DNA from 3 places in the Naumannella halotolerans genome. Region 1 is predicted to be linked to each of the others. Evidence: riboswitches for the same ligand, from Rfam matches in the RefSeq annotation. Region 1 holds a riboswitch; each other region holds the start of a gene.
The links. Region 1 has a riboswitch for thiamine pyrophosphate ahead of thiM (hydroxyethylthiazole kinase). Riboswitches for the same ligand answer to the same signal wherever they lie in the genome.
Positions count from the first base shown of each region.

Region 2: another riboswitch for thiamine pyrophosphate. It lies ahead of CLV29_RS11515 (ECF transporter S component); the one in region 1 lies ahead of thiM (hydroxyethylthiazole kinase).
Region 3: another riboswitch for thiamine pyrophosphate. It lies ahead of thiM (hydroxyethylthiazole kinase); the one in region 1 lies ahead of thiM (hydroxyethylthiazole kinase).

Region 1 is NZ_SOAW01000001.1:1,339,124-1,344,100, reverse strand. Features, by position in the region: gene lon (endopeptidase La) at 1-1,935, shown strand, start outside; TPP riboswitch at 2,052-2,143, shown strand; gene thiM (hydroxyethylthiazole kinase) at 2,134-2,952, shown strand; gene thiE (thiamine phosphate synthase) at 2,949-3,632, shown strand; gene thiD (bifunctional hydroxymethylpyrimidine kinase/phosphomethylpyrimidine kinase) at 3,629-4,480, shown strand; gene CLV29_RS06175 (ABC transporter substrate-binding protein) at 4,602-4,977, opposite strand, start outside.
Region 2 is NZ_SOAW01000002.1:74,525-79,501, reverse strand. Features, by position in the region: gene CLV29_RS11530 (glucose-1-phosphate adenylyltransferase family protein) at 1-59, shown strand, start outside; gene CLV29_RS11525 (NAD-dependent succinate-semialdehyde dehydrogenase) at 273-1,652, shown strand; partial or broken gene CLV29_RS11520 (aldo/keto reductase) at 1,734-2,663, opposite strand; TPP riboswitch at 2,823-2,933, shown strand; gene CLV29_RS11515 (ECF transporter S component) at 2,953-3,600, shown strand; gene CLV29_RS11510 (ABC transporter ATP-binding protein) at 3,641-4,977, shown strand, end outside.
Region 3 is NZ_SOAW01000001.1:1,099,954-1,104,930, reverse strand. Features, by position in the region: gene thiD (bifunctional hydroxymethylpyrimidine kinase/phosphomethylpyrimidine kinase) at 1-837, opposite strand, end outside; gene thiE (thiamine phosphate synthase) at 834-1,466, opposite strand; gene thiM (hydroxyethylthiazole kinase) at 1,478-2,305, opposite strand; TPP riboswitch at 2,297-2,393, opposite strand; gene cmtR (Cd(II)/Pb(II)-sensing metalloregulatory transcriptional regulator CmtR) at 3,415-3,774, shown strand; gene CLV29_RS05145 (cadmium resistance transporter) at 3,771-4,373, shown strand; gene CLV29_RS05140 (hypothetical protein) at 4,656-4,977, shown strand, end outside; gene CLV29_RS05135 (antirestriction protein ArdA) at 4,976-4,977, shown strand, end outside.

The sequences.
Region 1 (4,977 bases):
CGTGACGCATGGCAGGTGATCGACAACGTGCAGCGGGTGACCGATCCCGATCAGCTCGCCGATCTCGCCGGGTACGCCAGCTGGCTGACCGACGACCAGAAGCGCGCACTGCTGGAGACCCCCGAGGTCGCCGAGCGGCTGCAGACGCTGATCGAGTGGACTCGCAACCAGATCGCCGAGGCCGAGGTCAACGACAAGATCGCCGACGATGTCCGCGAGGGCATGGAGAAGTCGCAGCGGGAGTTCCTGCTGCGCCAGCAGCTCAATGCCATCCGGGCAGAGCTCGGCGAGGGCGAACCCGATGGTGCGGAGGACTACCGGACCAGGGTCGAGCAGGCCGACCTGCCCGAGAAGGTACGCGAGGCCGCGCTGCGTGAGGTGGACAAGCTCGAGCGCAGTTCGGACCAGACCCCGGAGGCCGGCTGGATCCGTACCTGGCTGGACACGATCCTGGACATGCCGTGGGGACAGACGACCACCGACAACACCGACATCGCCGCGGCGCGGGAGGTGCTGGATGCCGATCACCACGGTCTGGATGACGTGAAGGACCGGATGATCGAGTACCTGGCCGTTCGGTCGCGGCGGGCCGAGCGTGGGCTGCAGGTGGTCGGGGGGCGTGGCTCCGGTGCCGTCCTGGCGCTGGCCGGGCCGCCCGGTGTCGGCAAGACCTCCCTGGGGGAGTCGGTTGCCCGTGCCCTGGGCCGCAAGTTCGTCCGCGTCGCCCTGGGTGGAGTCCGGGACGAGGCCGAGATCCGCGGTCACCGGCGTACCTACGTCGGAGCCCTGCCGGGTCGGATCGTGCGTGCCATCAGCGAGGCGGGTTCGATGAATCCGGTGGTGCTGCTGGACGAGATCGACAAGGTGGGTTCGGACTACCGGGGTGACCCGTCCTCGGCGCTGCTGGAGGTCTTGGACCCGGCGCAGAACCACACCTTCCGCGACCACTACCTGGACGTCGATCTCGACCTGTCCGATGTGTTGTTCCTGGCCACGGCGAACGTGATAGAGAACATCCCCGAGCCGCTGCTGGACCGGATGGAACTGGTGACGATCGACGGTTACACCGAGGATGACAAGATCAACATCGCGCGTGACTTCTTGCTGCCGAAGCAGCGGGAACTGGCCGCACTCGATGCCGAGGAGGTGATCTTCACCGACGAGGCGTTGCGGGAGATCGCCGCCGACTACACCCGTGAACCCGGCGTGCGGCAGCTGGAAAGGCTGCTGGCCAAGGGATTGCGGAAGGCGGCGACGAAGATCGCTCAGGGCCGGGCGGAGGCAGCGATCACCATCGACCTGGGCAATCTGAAGGACTTCCTGGGGCGGCCACGGTTCACTCCGGAGTCCGACGAACGTACCGAGGTGCCCGGGGTTGCGACCGGTCTGGCCGTCACCGGACTGGGTGGCGACGTGCTGTTCATCGAGGCCAATGCCGTCGACGGCGAGCGAGGTCTCACCCTCACCGGTCAGTTGGGTGAGGTGATGAAGGAGTCGGCGCAGATCGCCCTGTCCTACGTCCGGGCGCACGCCGCCGAACTCGGCATCACCGACCCCGGTGTGCTGGACCGGCGGATCCACATCCACGTTCCGGCCGGTGCGATCCCCAAGGACGGGCCGAGCGCCGGTGTGACCATGGTGACCGCACTGGTCTCGATGGCCACCGGCCGTCGGGTCCGCAGTGATGTCGGGATGACCGGTGAGGTGACCTTGAACGGGCGGGTGTTGCCGATCGGCGGATTGAAGCAGAAGCTGCTCGCCGCCCAGCGCAACGGATTGCGCACGGTCTTCGCACCGAAGCGCAACGAACCCGACCTCGACGAGGTGCCGAGTGAGGTGCTGGAGGCGATCACCGTCGTCCCGTCCACCGATGTGGCCGAACTGGTCGCCGCGGCGTTGGAACCGGTGACCGAGTCGGCGCGGGCGGCAGCCTGATCATCTCGGGCTCGCCCCGGCCGTGAGGCCGGCGGAATCGATCGGCGAAGGGCCGGGATCCACCTCTGGTAGGTCCCGGCCCTTTCGTGCCTCTGGGTGCTGACGTAGGGTGTGGGGCAAGTGACACGGGGTGCGCCACGGTGCTGAGATCACACCCGTTGAACCTGATCTAGTTCGTACTAGCGAAGGGATGTCCGTATGCGCGACCATGCGCCCGCGACGACGCCGACCATTCACACCGAGCTGCTCGATCGGCTCCGATCGACCTCCCCACTGGTGCAGTCGATCACCAACACCGTGGTCACCAACTTCACCGCCAATGCATTGCTTGCACTCGGGGCTGCACCGGCGATGGTGGACATCCCGGGCGAGGCCGGGATGTTCGCCGGCCTCGCCGGTGGGGTGTTGATCAACCTGGGGACACCCCTGGCCGAGAACCGGGCCGCCGCCGTCGAGGCGGCCGCAGCCGCCGGTCGGGCCGGGACCCCATGGGTGCTCGACCCGGTGGCGGCCGGGGTGCTGCCGATCCGCACCGCACTGGCCGCCGAACTGGTGGCCGCCGGCCCGACCGTGATCCGCGGTAATGCCAGTGAGATCCTCGCCGCTGCCGGCGCCGGTGGTGGCGGGCGAGGAGTCGATTCGACGGCCGGGCCGGAAGCGGCACTGGATGCCGCCAGGGGACTTGCGGTCCGTACCGGTGGGGTGGTCGCGGTCAGCGGCCCGACCGATCTGGTCACCGACGGGAGCACCGTCGTCCGGGTGGCCAACGGGGACCGGTTGCTGACCCGGATCACCGGTGGGGGTTGCGCACTCGGGGCGGTGATGGCCGCCTTCCTGGCGGTGAGCGAGGAGACGACGGTGTTCGATGCGACCGTGACCGCGGTGGCCTGTTACACGATCGCCGCCGAACTGGCCGCCGAGCAGGCAGCAGGTCCGGGTTCGTTCGCGGTGGCATTCCTGGACCGGCTCGGCGATCTCACGGCGGACCAGGTGCGGCAGCGGGTGGTACTGGCATGAGCGTCGGCCAACCGGTGCCCGGCCGGGCTCGGGTGCCCGGACGGCTCGAGCTGCACCTGGTCACCGACACCGCCCAGTGTGGTGACCGCGGTGTGCTGGAGACCGTTCGGCGAGCCGTCGCCGGCGGTGTGAGCGTGCTGCAAATACGGGACAAGACCGCCTCGGCTCGCGAATTTCTCGACCTGGTGACCCGGATCGCAGACACCGTGGGTGACCGGGTACCGGTGCTGGTGAACGATCGGGTGGACATCTTCTGTGCCGCCCGGGAACAGCAGGCAGCCGTGGCCGGAGTCCACCTGGGACAGGACGACCTTCCCGCCGAGACGGCCAGGCGGATCCTCGGTGCCGAACCGATCATCGGGTTGACGGCAAGCTCCCGGGCACAGCTGGCGGCCGCGGATTCACTGCCAGGTGGCACCGTGGACTACCTCGGGGTGGGGGTGGTGCGGGCCACCGCCACCAAGCCCGACCACCCGCCGGAATTGGGTACCGACGGGTTCTCCAGACTCGCCGGCGCCACCGCACTGCCGTGCGTGGCGATCGGTGGAATCCGGTCCGAAGATCTGCCGGGGCTCCGTCGCGGCGGGGCCGCCGGTGTGGCTGTGGTCTCGGCGATCTGTGCCAGTGCCGACCCCGAAGGGTCCGCCCGTGCGCTGGCCGACCGATGGGAGAACGGGTGAGCGGCATCCCGCGGGTGTTGTCGATCGCCGGCTCCGATCCCAGTGGAGGGGCCGGGGTGCAGGGTGATCTGAAGAGCATCGCCGCCAACGGCGGGTACGCGATGGCGGCGATCAGTGCGCTCACCGCCCAGAACACCACCGGGGTCCGGGCCATCCACGTGCCACCACCGGAGTTCCTCAGCGCCCAGCTTGAGGCGATCAGCGACGACATCACCGTCGACGCGGTGAAGATCGGCATGCTCGGTACGGCAGCGGTCGCCCGCGTGGTGGGGGAATGGTTGGTCCGGCATCGGCCCCCGGTGGTCGTGCTGGACCCGGTGATGGTGGCCACCAGCGGGGACCGGCTGGTCGATGCCGATGCCGAGGACGCGGTCTCGGAGCTGATCACCCGGTCCGACCTGGTCACCCCGAACATCCCCGAACTGGCCGTCCTCACCGACGCTGCCCCGGCCCGTACCTTGGCCGAGGCACTGGAACAGGCCCACGGTCTTGCCGACCGGTCCGGGGTCCGGGTACTGGTCAAGGGCGGACACCTGCGGGGACTGGTGGTCACCGACGCGCTGCTCGACCGCGGAGTGGTCACCGAGTTCACCGGTGACCGGGTGCCGGGCAGCAACACCCATGGAACCGGGTGCGCGCTGTCCAGCGCACTGGCCACCCGGGTGGCCGCCCACGGTGACTGGGCGCTGGCGACCCAGCAGGCGAAGGACTGGCTGACCGCGGCGATCTCCGCCGGCCGGCAGCTGGCCGTGGGACACGGCAACGGTCCGGTGGATCATCTGGTGGGCCTGCGGGACGAACCGGCGCGGCCCGCCGGCCCCAGGGAAGCGACCGTCCGACCCCGATGACAGGCATCGCTGACCCGAGCCTCGATCCGGCCGCACGTACGGGCTGATCAGGACCGGAAGTGACGAGACCCCGCCGGCGACCATCCGGTCCCCGGCGGGGTCTCGTCCTGATTCCCGTGGCTCAGCCGATGTTCGGCTCCACCTGGGTGGTGTACAACTCCTCCAGGGTCGACTTCAACCCGGTCAGCGTCTCCTGCACATCGGCCTGCTCGTTCAGCACGGCCGCGGCGGCGTTGGCCATCTCCAGTTCCGCCCCGGGGACGAACACCCGGGCCCAGTCCTGGGAACGGGTGACCTCGAGCTGATCGATCGCGGTCTGGATCTGCGGGGTCTCGGCCAACAGGGTGGAGACATCGGCGTCGGTCTGCACCGGCATGTATCCGGTGGCGGCGGAGAACTTCACGGTGTTCTCCGGGTTGGTCAGGAAGCCGATCATCATCGCCGAGGCGAGCTGGTTGGCCGGATCGATCCCCGAGGGGATGCCCAGGCCGGCGCCA
Region 2 (4,977 bases), on a different contig from region 1:
TCGGTCGCGGCGCCGAACTGTCCACGGGTACGCGGATGGAACCCGGCTCGACCGCCTGAGTGCCGGGGCGGGTGCGTCCTCCTCGCCCGGTGATCACCAGCCGGGCGGTTCCGAACGGCCGCCGCCTCGGCTCGTTTGATCATGATCGGCCCCGGTTGTGGGCCCCCCGGGGCCGGTCGGCCGTTCGTACCTTTGAGACAATCGAAGGCCATTCCAACGTTGTGGTGCTCGATCGCAGCGGTGGACGCAGTTGCCGACCACAGGAGGAAGCGATGTCGGAGTATCAGGTACAGAACCCAGCCACCGGAGAGGTGGTCGAGGAGTTCCCGACGGCGACCGATGAGCAGATCCGGGATGCGCTCGAGCGCTCCCACAAGGCCTATCTCTCCTGGCGGGACACGCCGGTCGAGGAACGGACCGCGGTCCTGCGCCGGGTGGCCGAGATCTACACCGAGCGGGCGGAGGAACTGGCCGGGATCATCGGTCTGGAGATGGGCAAGGCCGTCCCCGAGGGCGTCGCTGAGGTGAAGATCTGCAACCGGATCTACAACTACTTCGCCGACAATGCGGCGGCCTTCATCGAGGACGAGCTGCTGCGCGGGCCGGCCGGGGACGACCAGGCGTACCTGCTCCGCAAGCCGGTGGGTTCGCTGCTCGGGATCATGCCGTGGAACTTCCCCTACTACCAGGTTGCGCGATTCGCCGCTCCGAACCTGGCCCTGGGGAACACGATCATCCTGAAGCACGCCCCGCAGTGTCCCCGGTCGGCGGCAATGATGGAGCAGATCTTCGTCGACGCCGGTTTGCCGGCCGATGCCTACATCAATGTCTATGCCACCAATGACCAGGTGTCCGAGGTCATCCTGCCCAGCCCGCTGAACCAGGGGGTCTCGCTGACCGGATCCGAGCGGGCCGGATCAGCTGTCGCCGCCGCGGCCGGGAAGAACCTGAAGAAGGTGGTGCTCGAACTCGGCGGCTCCGACCCCTTCGTCGTGCTGGACACCGATGACATCGACGCCACCGTCGAGACGATGTTCGGTACGCGAATGGGCAACAACGGCCAGGCCTGCAACTCGCCCAAGCGAATGATCATCATGGATGACATCTACGACGAGGTGGCGACCAAGATCGCCGAAAAGGCGAAGGCGCTGATCCCCGCCGACCCCTACGCCGATCCGGGCAAGCTGTCCCCGCTGTCCAGCATCTCGGCCGCCGAGCGGTTCGTCGGCCAGGTCGAGGAGACGGTGAAGGACGGGGCGACGGTGCTCGCCGGCGGGGAGCGGATCGAGGGCCCGGGTGCCTATGTGCAACCGGTCGTGCTGACCGATGTGAAGAAAGGCAATGCCGGCTACTACGATGAGCTGTTCGGCCCGGCCTTCATGTTGTTCCGGGTCGCCGACGACGACGAAGCCGTCACCCTGGCCAATGACACCCCCTTCGGGCTGGGGTCGGCGGTCTTCGCCACCGACCGCGGACGTGCGGAGAAGGTCGCCGACCGGCTGGAGGCCGGCATGGTGTACATCAACACCCCGGAGGCCTCCCGCGAGTTCCTGCCGTTCGGCGGGGTCAAGCGCTCCGGTATCGGTCGTGAACTGGGCCCGCTGGCCATGGACGAGTTCTGCAACAAGCAGATGGTCTACAAGAAGGCCTGACCGGATCAGATCCGACGCCGAGACCGCCTGCCCGCCCCGCACCGGAGGTGGGCAGGCGGATCACGGGAGGTTGAGCCCGGGTCAGTAGCCCTCGGGATTGCGCGGGGTGTACGGCGCCTCCAGCAGCGCCCTTTCGTCGTCGCTGAGTTCGATCGACAGTGAGGCGATGGCATCGTCCAGGTGCTGCGGTTTGGTGGCACCGATGATCGGTGCGGTGACGGCCGGCTGCTGGCGTACCCAGGCCAGCGCGATCTGGGCCATCGAGACCCCGCGTTCTGCCGCGATCGCCGCGACGGCCTCGACGATCGCCCGGTCGGCCTCGGCCGCCTGCTGGTACAGCCAGGCGGTCACGTCGTCGGTCTCGCTGCGGTGGGTGCTCTCACCCCAGGGGCGGGTCAGCTTGCCGCGGGCCAGCGGCGACCAGGGCAGTACGCCCACACCCTGGTCGAGGACGAACGGGTACATCTCCCGCTCCTCCTCCCGCTGGATCAGGTTGTACTGGTCCTGCATCGAGATGAACCGGGTCCAGCCACCGAGGTCGGCGGTGTACTGCAGCTTCGCGAACTGCCAGGTCGCCATGCTGGATGCGCCGAGATAGCGCACCTTGCCCGAGCGCACGATGTCGTCCAGCGTCTGCATCGTCTCCTCCACCGGCGTCTCGGGGTCGAAACGGTGGATCTGGTACAGGTCGATCTAATCGGTGCCGAGCCAGGTCAGCGAGGCGTCGACCGCCTGCAGCAGGTGTTTGCGCGACAGGCCCTTGCTGTAACCGTTCTCCTTCATCGGCATGTACACCTTGGTGGCGATCACCACATCCTCGCGATCGGCGAGCTCGGCCAGGGCACGGCCGGTGATCTCCTCACTCGAGCCGAGGGAGTACATGTCGGCGGTGTCGAAGGTGGTGATCCCGGCTGCCAGGGCACGTTCGAAGAACTGCCGCGAGTCGGCCTCCGGCATGCTCCACGGATGGGATCCGCGATCGGGCTGCCCGTAGCTCATACATCCGAGCACGATCGGGGAGACCTTCAATCCGGATGCGCCCAGCCGCTGCAGTTCCAAGGTGTCCTCTCCGGGATCCGACGGATCGGTGATCCTCGACGACCATTGTTCACCTCGGCCAGGGTGGGCAACACCCGGGTGGCCAACGTGGCGCCGGTCGGCGTACTCTGTGGGCAGTTCCACGGGGGTCCGGCACACCGGGCTGAGATTAGGGCTGAACGTCCTTGACCGTCGAACCTGATCCGGATCATGCCGGCGCAGGGAGAGAGCAACTCCTTGTGCCCTTCGAATGGAGGCACAGATGTCCACCAGGCCCACCCAGAGTCCCACCGATTCCTCGACCACCCGGGACCGACGACGTCCCACCTCCTACCGCTGGCGGGTGGTCGACATCGTGGTCGCCGCCGTACTCGGCGTCGCCACGGGTTTGATCTTCGTGGCCTGGAACGTCGTCGGCTACGCGTGGTTCACCGCCATGGACGCCCTGACCCCCGGCATCGGCGGCATCGCCGTCGGCATCTGGCTGCTCGGCGGCGTGCTCGGCGGGCTGATCATCCGCAAACCCGGCGCGGCGCTGTTCGTCGAACTGCTGGCCTCGGTGGTCTCCATGCTGCTGGGCAGCCAGTGGTCGATCGAGACCGTCTACTCCGGGATCGCCCAGGGTCTCGGTGCGGAGTTGATCTTCGCGATCTTCGCCTATCGTCGGTTCGGGCTGGTGGTCGCGGCGCTGGCCGGTATGGGTGCCGCGGCCGGCGCCTTCGTGCTGGAACTCTTCGTCTCCGGCAACCTGGCGAAGTCGCCGGAGTTCTTGGTGATCTACCTGGTCTGCCTGTTGATCTCCGGCGCGATCCTGGCCGGACTCATCGGTTGGCTGCTCACCAGGGCATTGGCCGCCACCGGGGTGCTGGACCGGTTCGCCGCCGGTCGGGAGGTACGCAAACTCTCATGATCATCAACCCGGTGCGCACCGCTGGAGGTTGCGCCACTCGATGAGTATTCGCGCCCATCAGGTACCCGGCACCCGCACCGGTGCCCGGATCGACCTCACCGACTGGGGCTGGCGGCACGGTTCCCGACGTCGCCCCGCCTTGGCCGGGGTGGACCTGCGGATCGAACCGGGGGAGCGGGTGCTGCTCCTGGGGCCTTCGGGGGCGGGCAAGTCGACCCTGCTGGCCGGCCTGGCCGGGGTGCTCGGCGGGCCCGACGAGGGGGAGGAGAGCGGTTCGATCCTGGTCGACGGGCAGCGACCCGATCCGGGAGCCGGGCGGACCGGGCTGGTCCTGCAGGATCCGCAGGCGAACACCATCCTCTCCCGGGTCGGGGATGACGTCGCCTTCGGTTGCGAGAACCTGGGCATCGAGCGCTCCGAGATCTGGCGTCGGGTGTCGGCGGCACTGGAGGCTGTCGGGCTCGACCTGCCGCTGGATCGTTCCACCGAGGCGTTGTCCGGCGGACAACGGCAGCGGCTCGCGCTGGCCGGGGTGCTGGCCATGCAGCCCGGTCTGCTGCTGCTCGACGAACCGACCGCGAACCTGGATCCCGACGGGGTGATCGAGGTACGCGATGCCGTCGACCGCCTGTTGGCCGATCGCTCTGCCACCCTGGTGGTGGTCGAGCACCGGGTGAGTACCTGGCTGCCGGTGGTCGATCGGATCGTCGTCCTCGAACCGGCCGGTGGGGTGATCGCCGAGGGGCCGCCGGATCGGGTGCTGGCCGCCGAGGGTGAACAGCTGGCCGCCCGCGGGGTCTGGGTGCCCGGAGTGCCGTTGTCGATCGACCGCCGACCCCGCTCGACAGCCTCCGGTGGCCCCGGCCGGGCGAACCCGGTGCCCTTGCTGCAGGCCACCGAGCTGGTGTCGGGACGCGATGGCGTGGGGGTGCACGACCCGGTCGAGGTGAGTCTCGACGCCGGCCGGTCGACCGTGATCACCGGGGTGAACGGTGCCGGCAAGTCCACCCTCGGTTTCACCCTGGCCGGGTTGTTGCCGCCGGTCGCCGGAACCGCCGTGGCCACCGCGCAGCTGCGTGCCGAAGGGGAGGTCGTCGACCGCTCCCGGACACGATGGTTCGAGCGCCGGCGCCCGATCGGTCCGGACCCGGCCCGCTGGCGGGCCCGGGAGCTGGCCACCCGGATCGGGGTGGTCTTCCAGCAGCCCGGCCACCAGTTCGTCACCGCCACGGTCTCGGACGAGATCGCCGTCGGCCTGCGGGCGGTGCGGACCGGACCGGAGGAGATCCGTACCCGGGTGGCGGAGTTGTTGGCCGAGCTGGGCCTGGAATCGCTGGCCGGGGCGAACCCGTTCACCCTCTCCGGCGGGGAGCAGCG
Region 3 (4,977 bases), 240 kb from region 1:
GCTGTCCTTCCAGTCGTTCTCGTCTTTCCAGATGTCGTGGCAGTGGTGCACGGGGCCGGGTCCGTGGCCGATGTGGAGCGCGTCGGCGGCCCGCAGGGTGCCGGTGAGCCAAGTCTTGGCCTGGCGGGTGGCCTCTAGCAGGGACCCGGTGCGCGGGGCGAGTGCGGCGATCGCGGAGGACAGGGCGCACCCGGTGCCGTGGGTGTTGACCGTGGCTACCCGCGGGCCGGTCAGCAGCTGCTCGCCCGCGTCGTCGAGCCACAGGTCGGTGGCGTGTGCGTCGCCGCCGAGGTGGCCCCCCTTGACCAGCACCCGCGCGGCGCCCAGCTCCCGGAGCGCGATGGCCTGGGCGCGCATGGTGTCGAGGTCTTCGGCGGGGTCGGCGTCGAGCAGCACGGCGGCCTCGGGGACGTTCGGCGTGATGAGGGAGACGTACGGCAGGAGTTGGCGCATCGGCTCGACGGCGTCCTCGGCCAGCAGCCGGGAACCGGCGGTGGACACCATGACGGGGTCGAGGACCACAACCGGCACCGCGTCGGAGCGCTTGTCGAGGAAGGCGAGGACGGTCTCGATGGTGGCCGCGGAGGCGAGCATCCCGATCTTGGCGGCGTCAACCGCCACGTCGTCTACGAGGGTGTCCAGCTGGGCGCGGACGAAGTCCGCGGGGACGACCTGGACACCGGTGACTCCCTGGGTGGACTGGGCGGTCAGTGAGGTGAGCACCGCGGTGCCGTAGGCACCCAGTGCGGAGAAGGTCTTGAGGTCGCCTTGAATACCGGCCCCGCCGGAGGGATCGGAGCCGGCGATCGTCAGCGCGATCGGTGGGCGGGGGTTCACGGTTGCCCGTCCCACGCGGCCCGCAGGCTCGCGGCCGCCACGGCTGGTTCCTCCGCGGCGCACACCGTCGAGACGACCGCCACGCCGGCGGCGCCGCTGTGGCGCAGCATGCCGGTGCGTTTCGTGGTGATGCCGCCGATGGCGACGACCGGCCACGGGCTCGCGGCGGCCACCGCAGCCACCCCGCCCGGGCCGATCGGAGTGCCGTGGTCAGGCTTGGTCGCCGTCGGCCACACCGGTCCAACGCCGAGGTAGTCCAAGACGCCGTCACCGAGCCCGCGTGCTGTGCGAACCTGCTCGATCGTGCTGACCGACAGCCCGACCATGGCGTCCGGCCCGAGCAACTGCCGGGCCTGAGCAGGCGGCATGTCGCGCTGACCGACGTGGACGCCGTCGGCGCCGATGTCCTGAACGAGGTGGACCCGGTCATCGATAATCAGCGGCACCCCGGTCCCCGCCAGCACCTCGCGGACCGCCACGCCGAGGGCGACGAAGTGGGCGTCGGTGGCGCCCGGGTCACGCAACTGCACCACGGTGACTCCGCCCGCGACCGCAGCCTGCACGGTCGCGGGCACCCCCCGTGGGCCGCACAAACCGGTGTCGGTGACCAGGTAGAGGCTGAGGTTCACCGGTCGGCGGGTCACCGGAGCACCACCTTCTCGGTCAGCTCCTGCGGGTTGAGGGTGGCGAGAGAGTCCAGCAGCGCAACGGCGAAGCTCCCCGGCCCGGCGGCACGCTCGGCCGCGACCTCGGCGGCCACGGTGTACGTCGCGGTCGCGGCCGTGGCGGCCAGGAGCGGGTCGTCGGTGGTGGCGGCGAAGGCAGCCATGAGCGCGCCCAGCGCGCACCCACCGCCAGTGACCTGGGTCAACCATCGATGGCCGTTGGCCACCCGCACCAGCCGGGTGCCGTCGGTGAGGTGGTCGACCTCCCCGGAGACCGCGACGATGGTGCCGTGCTCCCGGGCCAGCGCCCGGCCGGCGTCGAGGGCATCCTCGGCGGCGTCGACGCTCTCCGGACCCCGCCCACCGCTGCCCCCACCGGCGAAAGCGAGAATCTCTGAGGGGTTGCCACGGACGAGTGCCGGGGAGGCGTGGGCGAGCAGGTCGACGACAACCCGGCTGCGCCAGGCGAGCCCACCCACCCCGACCGGGTCGAGCACCCACGGGGTGCCGGCCGCCGCGGCGGCACTGACCGCGCCGTGCATCGCAGCCACCGTCGCCTCTTGGGGCGTGCCGAGGTTGACCAGGACCCCGTCGGCGACGGCGGCGAACGGCCCGGCTTCCTCCGGGTTGTCCACCATCGACGGACTGGCGCCGACCGCGAGCAGGACGTTCGCTGTCCACTGAGCGACGACGACGTTGGTCAGGCACTGCACCAGCGGGGCATGCCCGCGCATCGCAGCCAAGGCCTCGCCCACAGCGGCAGCATCGAGTGGGACAGTAGGGACGGAAGAAGGTGCCGACATCGGCGACGTTCCCTTCGCTAGTACGAACTAGATCAGGTTCAACGGGTGTGATCTCAGCCGTACCAGCACGGCACCCCGCGTCATTCACCAGCTTAACATCCGCACCGTTCCCAGCACCGTGCCCTCGCTTCAGCGATCGCAAAAGGGTCGCGCCTCGGACCGTCCGGGCGTGCTGTCACCAGTGCCCGGCTGCGCTACGGCGTTCCTTGGCCGCCGCAGCCCTCACCATGGCGCCTCACCAGACAACGGCTGCGCAACCTTAAAATGTGCAGTCGACTTCGGACACTCGTGCAGTGGACTTCGAAAACTGACAACCAAGCCATCACATCCACAGGGTAGGTGTCCGAAATGGCCACGAGGCACGGCTTGGTACACCTACTGATCTGGACAGGGATTATGAGACACTGGTGGAGGCTCCGGCAGGCCGAACGGCTCCGAGCTGGACAGGTGTCCGAGATCGACCGATTAGGTGACACCCGCAGCCGAGATCCGGCCGCAGGCTCACACTGTCACTCAACCAGTCACCTATTCTACGTGGCGCAGACCCCCTCCTCTCGTGCGAATGTGACAGGTGGCTTGCGCGTCACGGTCTGCTCGCCCGGCAGTCGCTCCCCGCCGCGGCCGGCCGCTGGAGCGACGCGGGACCAGGTCCGAGACCACAACCCCTGGCCCTCGCGCCACCGACGCAGCAGGACATAGATCTGCCGCAGGGACACCCAGCTGCTCGGCCGCCGCTTCCACTGCCTCCCCGCCGACCGTCCCGGCTTCGGCCAGCGGGCCGATCACCTCGGCTCGGCGGGCCGCCAGCGCCCACACCTCATCGGAGACGGTTAGCAGACCGCGCTCAGGAATCAGGTCATCGTCGACCGCTTCGTCGTGCACAGGACTATGGAACAACGTGCCGGTCGTGCACACGGGTACGGACAAGTCGGGAGATCACACTCCTGTGCACACAACGTCGAATGCCCAGGTCAGCTGTGCAGGCGACTTCGAACATTCACATCGAGGAGGAAGCTCTCTCGACGTACGGTGAAGGTTCCCCTTACGGGCATGCGATCTGGGCTGACGCCTGTGACCGAGTGTTCAGTGCGCGCTGTATAGTTCAGTCCATGCTGACTATTGCTTCGCGTCTCGACGTGATGAACCGCCTGGGTCGTGCACTGGCCGACCCCACTCGATCCCGGATCATCTTGACCCTGCTCGACCATCCCACTTACCCGGCGGAACTGGCCCGAGATCTGGACCTGACACGCCCGAACGTGTCCAACCACCTGGCATGCCTGCGCGATTGCGGGATCGTCGTCTCCGAGCCCGAGGGTCGTCGGACACGATATGAGATCGCCGATTCGCACCTGGCGCGGGCGCTGACGGCACTGGTCGATGCCACCCTGGCAGTGGACGAAGACGCCCCGTGCATCGATCCCGCCTGCTCGCTTCCCGGATGCGACGCAGCTGGGGAGGGCGCATGATCCTCACCTCGGTCTTGCAGGCGATGGGCCTGTTCGCAGCGACCAACATCGACGACATCATCGTGCTCTCCCTCTTCTTCGCGCGAGGGGCAGACCAGCGCGGCACTACCGCCCGCATTCTGGCCGGCCAGTACCTCGGATTCGCCGGCATCCTCGGTGCCGCGGTCCTGGTGACCATCGGTGCCGGAGCATTCCTGCCCTCGGCAGCCATCCCGTACTTCGGTCTCATCCCTCTGGGCCTCGGCCTCTGGGCCGCATGGCAGGCCTGGCGCGGAGACGATGACGACGATGACGACGAGGCCAAGGTTGCCGGCAAGAAGGTCGGCGTGTGGACAGTCGCAGGCGTCACCCTTGCCAACGGCGGCGACAACATCGGCGTCTACACCCCTGTCTTCCTCAGCGTGGAACCTCTCGCAGTAGTCGCCTACTGCATCGTCTTCCTCGCGCTCGTCGCGGTCCTGGTGGCCCTGGCAAAGTTCGTCGCCACCCGCCCCCCGATCGCCGAAGTGCTCGAACGCTGGGAGCACATCCTCTTCCCCATCGTTCTCATCGGCCTCGGCATCGTGATCCTCGTCAGCGGCGGAGCCTTCGGACTCTGACGTAGCGGCAGCGATCCAAACGGCCCCGACCGGGCGCACCCCTCTCGGTTCAGACCGCGACACCTACCTGCAGCCAGTCCTGCGTGATCGCGGCAACAAGACCGCCACGGAGCGCTGCAAAAACCCCGCCACCAAGCGAACGAAGCCACACCTACCCTGCATGCGCCGCTGACGCGGCGCCGGGCCTCCTGGCGAGGACCCGGCTGCGCCCGCAAGCGCCGATTCACCCGAGCACGGCTGCGAGGGTGCGCTGGGTCCTCCCTGACACCGAGGAGGACCACCATGGCCTGGACAACGATCCGCACCGCCGTCACGCTCGACCTGCCCGCCTTCGCCGAGCCGGTCGAGATCCACCACGACCCCGCGCAGCACGCCCTGCTGGCCCTGGACCCCGCCACCGGCGAGTCCGAGGTCCTGACCACCCGCTTGCCCGACTTCCCGCTGCTGCCCGACGAGGCCGTCGTCAAGGACTGGTCCGAGCACAGCGGGCTCCCCCGCGCCCTGGCCGAGGTAGGCGTCGTCGAGCTGCTCGACGCCATCGCCGTCGGGCCGTTCGCCGCCACGGCGCACCGCGTGCGCGTGCTGACCGCGGGGGATGCGGCAT